DNA from 2 places in the Oceanicola sp. D3 genome. Region 1 is predicted to be linked to the other one. Evidence: riboswitches for the same ligand, from Rfam matches in the RefSeq annotation. Region 1 holds a riboswitch; the other holds the start of a gene.
What was found. Region 1 has a riboswitch for thiamine pyrophosphate ahead of FHY55_RS00745 (thiamine ABC transporter substrate binding subunit). Riboswitches for the same ligand answer to the same signal wherever they lie in the genome.

Region 1 (3,394 bases):
TAGGCCCAAGGCCCGCAGCGCCACGTTGACCACACCGGAGCGCCCGAAGACAGCGACAAGCCCCAGCACGGCGACGATGGTTGGCAGGATAAAGGGAGCGCCCATCAAGGTGATGACCGCCCCGCGCCCGAAAAACCGCCGCCGCGCAAGCGCCCGCGCGACAGGTACCGCGAGAATCACGCTCAGGCTGGCCGAAACCACGGCCTGCCAAAGGGTGAACCACAGCGCATCCTGCGCCGCCGGGCCGACGGCGGCAAAGTTTTCGGCCCGCCAGGCCACGGCAGCGAGCGTGCCCAGCGTCACCGCCAGCACAAGCGTCGCCGCGGCCCCTGCGAGCCATCGGGTTATTGGCTGAGCCCCTGCCGCCATGTCTCTATCGCATCCGCCTTCATCGCCTCTGCCGTTGCGGCATCGACGTAGAGCACCTTGTCGGGCACCGGCAGGTTGCGGAAGGCCTCGGGCCACTTGGCCTCTTCCAGCTTGGCCGGGAAGCTCCAGTTGCCTTCCGGAATGGCCGTCTGGAACCCGTCACTGAGGATAAAGTCCATAAAGCTCTGTGCCAGTTCCGGCTGCTCGGTGCCTGCCAGCTTGGCCGCGAGCTCAACGTACAGATAGTTCCCCTCCTCGAAGATCGCGGCCTGCTTGGTTTCGTCACCCTCGGCAACGATGTGGTAGGCGGGCGAGGTGGTGAAACTCAGCACCATGTCGGCCTCGCCCTCGGTGAACATCCCATAGGCCTCGCTCCAGCCCTTGGTGACGGTGAGGATCTTGGGAGAAAGCCGCTCCCATGCCGCCCCGGCTTCTTCGCCGTAAAGCGCCTGCACCCACATCACCAACGCCAGCCCGGCGGCAGAGGCGCGCGGATCCTGAATCACGATCCGGGTGTCATCAGCCATATCCAGCATCGCCTCGAAACTCGCGGGCGGGGTTTCCATCCGGGTGCTGTCATAGATGAAGGCAAGGTGGCTCCAGTCGAAGGGGAGGAAGGTTTTGTCTTCCCAGGTCACCGGCATGGTCAGGGCCGAAACATCTTGCCCGTGCGGTGCAAACAGGCCCGATTCGGCGGCGCGGGCCATTTCATCCTGGCTCAGGCCGATGGCCACATCGGCCTCCGAGCGGTCGCCTTCCAGCAGGATGCGTGGCAGCACGTCGCCGGTGACAAACTCCAACTCGCAGCCGCACTCGGCCTCGAAGGCCTGCTTGATCGCGGGGCCGGGGCCCCATTCGCTGGCAAAGTAATCGGGCGCGTAGACCGTCAGGGTTTCCGCTGCCGCCGTGCTGGCGACAAGGGCAAATCCCGCGGCGATGAGGGGGGCTTTCATGGGTCATCCTCCATTGCATGCGGGCGGAGCGGGCAATCGAGGTGTCTCGAAACCTTCCCTCCGCCGGTTTTAGCCGGTTCAGGTTCAGCGGGTTCATGGCGCGCGCGGCCACATCTCAGCCCTTCTGCAAGGGCACCCCGAGGTGCGGCACACCATAGGGCCGCACCGGGCGATGGCAAGCAGGTCACGCTTGTGGAATATGCGCGGCTGTCCGTTTCCTTCTCAAGCGACCGCCCTAATGTTGTGGGCCTGATCAACGGAGACTTCCGCCATGCTACGCCGCCTCGCTACAGTTGTTGCCTTTGCGTTTGCCTTGCCATTGTCGGCCCACGCAGAGGAGGCGAACGGCTTTCGCTTTGCCGGGGTGTCGTTGGAAACCGGCGGCTTCCCTAGGGGGGAGCAATACAACCGGCTGTCGGGCACGGCCCATGCCGACTACGGGCTTGGCTGGGCTGACCTCGGGATTGATCTTACCCTGTCCACCGCCCGCGCGGGGGAGGCTGACCTGAGCACCGCAAAGGCGCTCTTTCACCTCACCACACGCCCGCTTGGCGACGGGTTCTCGGTTGGCCCTTACCTGTGGCTCGGCTCTCAATCCGAAGGGGGCGCCGCCTTTGCCATTGGCGGGGAAGCCGCGGTGCACCTGCCTTCGGGCTTTGGCGCGGAGCTGTATTTTGGCGAAACCCGTGGCGGTGCACTGGGCGTGGATGGTTATGCCACCAACCGGGGCCTGCGGGTGAGCTACACCGGGCAGGGGCGGTTCTCTGGCTACGGGGCGTTTTCAAAAGACACGCTGAACATGGCCAGTGGGGACCAAGACTTTTACCGCCTCGCCTTCGGGCTCGACACATGGCTTGATCTGCCCGCTGCCGGCACCTCGGGCCGTGCGGCTTTGCTCTCGGTCGCTGTCGGGCAGCACCACTTTGATTTGCTGGATGAGCGCGAAAACTGGGTTTCTGTCGGCCTCACGATCCCGCTTACGCAGGGCCGCTCTGAGCTGCCGGTGTTCTCCTCCCGGCGCGCGGTCACCCACAACCTGCCGTTGCCATGATCATTTTTATGTCGCGTTAACCGTTAGTTAACCTTCCTTAACCTAACGTCACCCTTTTGCAACATTTTGGGCCTTCGATGGCGATTGTCGCCAAACGGGCAACATGGGTGGCGGATTTGGTGGTATGTCCAACGACATAACGAAGGCGCTCCAAGCGCCTCGCGAAGACCAGTGTGGTTACGATCGCCCCCTTTTGGTTACCGGGGACTCGTTGCTGAACTGAATCGGCAGGAGCTCGGGATCCCCCCAGTGCCACCGGGGGCCTCTGAAAGAGCTGGGCGGTGGCACAGTCATCATCGTATGTCCCGAGCTTCTGCCGATTTGATTCTCCTTGGCAGGGCGCGGCGCAGCGGATAACTCCTTGCGACCAAAGGAGCCCGCGCACATGAGCCTCAACACCTTCGGCCACCTCTTCCGCGTCACCACCTGGGGCGAAAGCCACGGACCCGCCTTGGGATGCACAGTCGATGGCTGTCCTCCCGGCATTCCGGTCACGGCAGAGCAGATCCAGGTCTGGCTCGACAAGCGCAAACCCGGGCAGAACAAGTATACCACCCAGCGCCGCGAGGCCGATGAGGTCGAGATTCTCTCTGGCGTGTTCGAGGGCGTCACCACCGGCACCCCGGTGCAACTGATGATCCGCAACACCGACCAGCGCTCCAAGGACTATGGCGACATCGCCGAAAAGTTTCGCCCCGGCCATGCCGACATCACCTATTGGCAGAAATACGGAATTAGAGACTATCGCGGCGGCGGGCGCTCCTCTGCCCGCGAAACCGCCGCGCGAGTGGCCGCAGGCGGGCTGGCGCGCAATGCCTTGGCCAAGCTGGTGCCGGGCCTCTCGATCAAGGGTTTCATGGTGAGCATGGGCGAGCGCGCCGCCGACCCGGCCCGCTACGATATGGCCGAGATCGATAACAACCCCTTCTGGACGCCCGACGCGCAGGCCGCCGAAGACTGGGCCGGTTATCTCGACGAGCTGCGCAAGTCCGGCAACTCGGTGGGCGCGGTCATCGAGGTG
Region 2 (3,394 bases), 400 kb from region 1:
CGCGCCGCAAAGCCCCTCGCTGACACCGGCAACCGAGACGGTCGTGGCAAAGCCCTCCGGGTAAATCTCTTCCGGCTCGGGAATGTAGAGCACATCCACCGCGAAAGGCGCGAGCTTTTCCGCATCGCTCTCCTCGGTGCGCGGATATTTGGCAAGGTCTTCGGGGCTGTTGAACTGGCGCGGGTTCACGAAGAGCGTCACGATCACCCGGTCGGCACGGGCGCAGGCCGCCTCCACAAGGCTGAGGTGGCCCGCATGAAGCGCGCCCATCGTCGGCACCACGCCGATTGTCTCGCCAGCGCTCCGCCAGCTGCGGGTCACGGCCCGCAGATCAGCCTTTCGGCGCAGGATCTTCATTTCTTGCTCTCTTCGTCGCCAAACACATGCTCAGGCCCCGGAAATGCCCGGTCTCGTACCTCCTCGGCATAGGCCCGGATCGCCCCTGCGGCATCTTCGGCCAGATGCGCGTATCGCTTCACGAACTTCGGTTTGAAGGCGTCGAACAGGCCAAGCATGTCGTCGATCACGAGGATCTGGCCGTCACAGCCCGCAGAGGCACCAATGCCCACGGTGGGGATGGGCACCTCGGCGGTGATCGTATCGGCCAGCGCCGCGGGCACCTTTTCCAGCACCACCGAGAACGCTCCGGCCTCGGCAACCGCGCGGGCGTCGGCGCGAATACGCTCCGCATCAGCCCCTCGCCCCTGCACCCGGTAGCCGCCCAAGGCATTTACCCCCTGCGGCGTCAGCCCGATGTGGGCCATGACCGGAATGCCGCGCTCCACCAGAAAGCGGATCGTCGCGGCCATATGCTGCCCGCCCTCCAGCTTCACCGCCCCGGCCCCGGTCTCGGCCATCAGCCGCGCGGCGTTCCTGAAGGCCTGCTCCGGGCTTTCCTCGTAGCTGCCAAAGGGCAGGTCAACGACCATCAGCGCCCGGCGCAACCCGCGTGCCACCGCCTTGCCGTGCAGCACCATCATCTCCATCGTCACCTGCAGCGTGGAGGGCAGGCCGTGCAGCACCATGCCTACGCTGTCTCCCACCAACACAAGGTCGCATTCGGCATCGGCAAGCTGGGCCACAGGGGTGGTATAGGCCGTCAGGCACACCAGCGGCACGCCGCCCTTCCGGGCAAGAATGTCGCTGGCGCTGATGGATTTTTGCGGGGCGTTCTGGCTCATGACGTTCCTTCGGTGGCGTGGCGAAAGCCGATAGCCTGTCTGCACCGATGGCGCAACCACGGCGCAATAATATTGCGCACCCGGGGCAAAGCGTTGCCATTTCAGAAATCCCGCCCAAGCGCCAACCTGCAGGCCGAATGGGTGAGCGCACCCGAGGCGCCAGCCTCAGCGCCCCGGTTACAGCCGGTTGACATCCCACACCGCCTGACCCAGTTTGCCCGCACATAACCAGGGGTGCTCCTTTCGGGGCTGAGATGCGCGACCGCGCGAACCCTTTCACAGCTGATCTGGATAATACCAGCGGAGCGAGGTGCTAGCATGTTCATAGGCGCGCAAGTGTCACTTTATCCGATGACGTCCGATTTCGTGGATGTCATCACCACCGGGCTCACCGCCCTTACCCCATACAAGTCCGACCTCAGGATCGAGACAGACGACATGTCGACTCTCATGGTCGGCCCGCCCGAACCACTGTTCGGCGCGATCCGTGATCTCTTTGCCGCTGCGGCCAAGCGCCCGGAGCATGTGACCATGCATGTCACCCTCTCGCGTGGCTGCCCGGGCGAGCCGGATGATGCGACCTGCCGCTGCGAGGTGCTGGAGCGCGCGCAGGGCGAGAGCCTAGCAGACCGCAAGCAGCTTGCCGCGCAGGCCGTCGGCAGCGCGCCGACCGCCGGCGTCGAGATCGACGTTCAGTTCTCGCTCTACGTGATGGGCAGCGATGCGCATATGGATGAGATCTACGGCTGCATCGACTTCCTGAGAGAGAGCGGCACCTTCTTCAAGACGAAGAACTTCTGCACGCGGCTGCGCGGTGATGCCGGCGCGGTGTTCGAGACCTTGCGGCAGGCCTTCCTGCGGTTCGGTCCGGCAGAGGGGCATGTCACCATTGACCTGACCGCCTCGGCCAACAGCCCAAGCCTGCGCTGACACCTTCAAGCCACGGGGCCTCGCCCCCGTGCTCGGTCACGCATGATGTTTCGGCAACATATCTTTCCGGCCGCCCTGCTGGCCGCCGCCTTCCTCGGAGGTTGGGAGGGCTACGTGGCTTTTACCGGCGTTTCGCCTCTGGTGCTGCCCGCGCCAAGCGACGTGCTGCGCGGCCTGCGGGTTGAGCAGGGCGACATCGCCCGCCATGCCTTCGCAACAATCAAGGTTGCCGCCATCGGCTTTGGCCTCTCGGTCGCCTTCGCGTTCACCGTGTCCATCGCGCTGCATTTTGCCGGGTGGCTGAGGCGGGGGATGATGCCGCTGCTCATCGCCAGCCAAACCGTGCCCATCGTCGCCATCGCGCCGCTGATGGTGCTGTGGTTCGGGTTCGGCCTGCTGCCCAAGGTGCTGCTGGTCATCCTCGTAACCTTCTTTCCCATGGTGGTCAGCCTTATGGCCGGTTACGCCACCCTGCCGCGTGCCTTTCACGATCAGCTGGTGTCCATGGGCGCGGGCCGCTGGCAGGTGTTCCGGCGCGCCACGCTCCCCTCCGCCCGTGGGCATTTCTTTTCCGGCCTCAGGATCTCGGCAACCTATGCCATCGTTGCGACGATCTTTGCCGAATACGCGGGCGCGCGGCAGGGGTTGGGCATTTATATCCTGACCGCCAAAAACAACTTCCGCGCAGACCTCGTGCTCTCCGCTGTCACCGTTTCGGCCCTGCTGACCCTCACCCTCCTTGCCCTGATCCAGCTTGTCGACCGGGCCACCGGGCGCCGGTATCGGAGGGCGTCCCATGCTTGAGGTGAAGGGGCTGACGATCCGGGCCGAAGAGGTGCCACTGGTCAGCGATCTGTCGCTGCACCTCGCCACAGGGCAGCTCACCTGCCTGATCGGCCCTTCCGGCTGCGGCAAAAGCTCTGTGCTGAAATGGCTCGCCGGTGTGCTGGCCCCCGAGCTGACAGCCGAATTGCCCCCCGGAGGCCGCGTCTTGCTGGACGGTGCCGCGCTGTCACTCCCCCACAGCGCCATCGCCTATCAACCCCAGCAAGACACGCTGTTCCCGTGGCTCACGATCCTCGAAAACGCCAGCCTCGGGCTGGAGATTCGCGGCACCCCCAAGGCTGCGGCGCGAGACAGGGTGCGCGCTCTCTTCCCCGCCTTCGGCCTTCAGGGCCATGAGCACAGCTTTCCCGACCAGCTCTCAGGCGGGATGCGCCAGCGCGCGGCCTTCCTGCGAACCACGGTTCAGGACGCCCGTCTGCTGCTGCTGGACGAGCCCT

Region 2: linked by a shared signal. The riboswitch ahead of FHY55_RS02815 (YkoF family thiamine/hydroxymethylpyrimidine-binding protein) and the one ahead of FHY55_RS00745 (thiamine ABC transporter substrate binding subunit) in region 1 are both predicted to bind thiamine pyrophosphate.

The regions. Positions count from the first base shown of each region.
Region 1 is NZ_CP040932.1:138,435-141,828, reverse strand. It holds gene FHY55_RS00750 (thiamine/thiamine pyrophosphate ABC transporter permease ThiP) at 1-369, opposite strand, end outside; gene FHY55_RS00745 (thiamine ABC transporter substrate binding subunit) at 345-1,322, opposite strand; TPP riboswitch at 1,361-1,472, opposite strand; gene FHY55_RS00740 (hypothetical protein) at 1,594-2,373, shown strand; gene aroC (chorismate synthase) at 2,759-3,394, shown strand, end outside.
Region 2 is NZ_CP040932.1:535,283-538,676, forward strand. It holds gene panC (pantoate--beta-alanine ligase) at 1-357, opposite strand, end outside; gene panB (3-methyl-2-oxobutanoate hydroxymethyltransferase) at 354-1,181, opposite strand; TPP riboswitch at 1,402-1,507, shown strand; gene FHY55_RS02815 (YkoF family thiamine/hydroxymethylpyrimidine-binding protein) at 1,500-2,111, shown strand; gene FHY55_RS02820 (ABC transporter permease) at 2,154-2,915, shown strand; gene FHY55_RS02825 (ABC transporter ATP-binding protein) at 2,908-3,394, shown strand, end outside.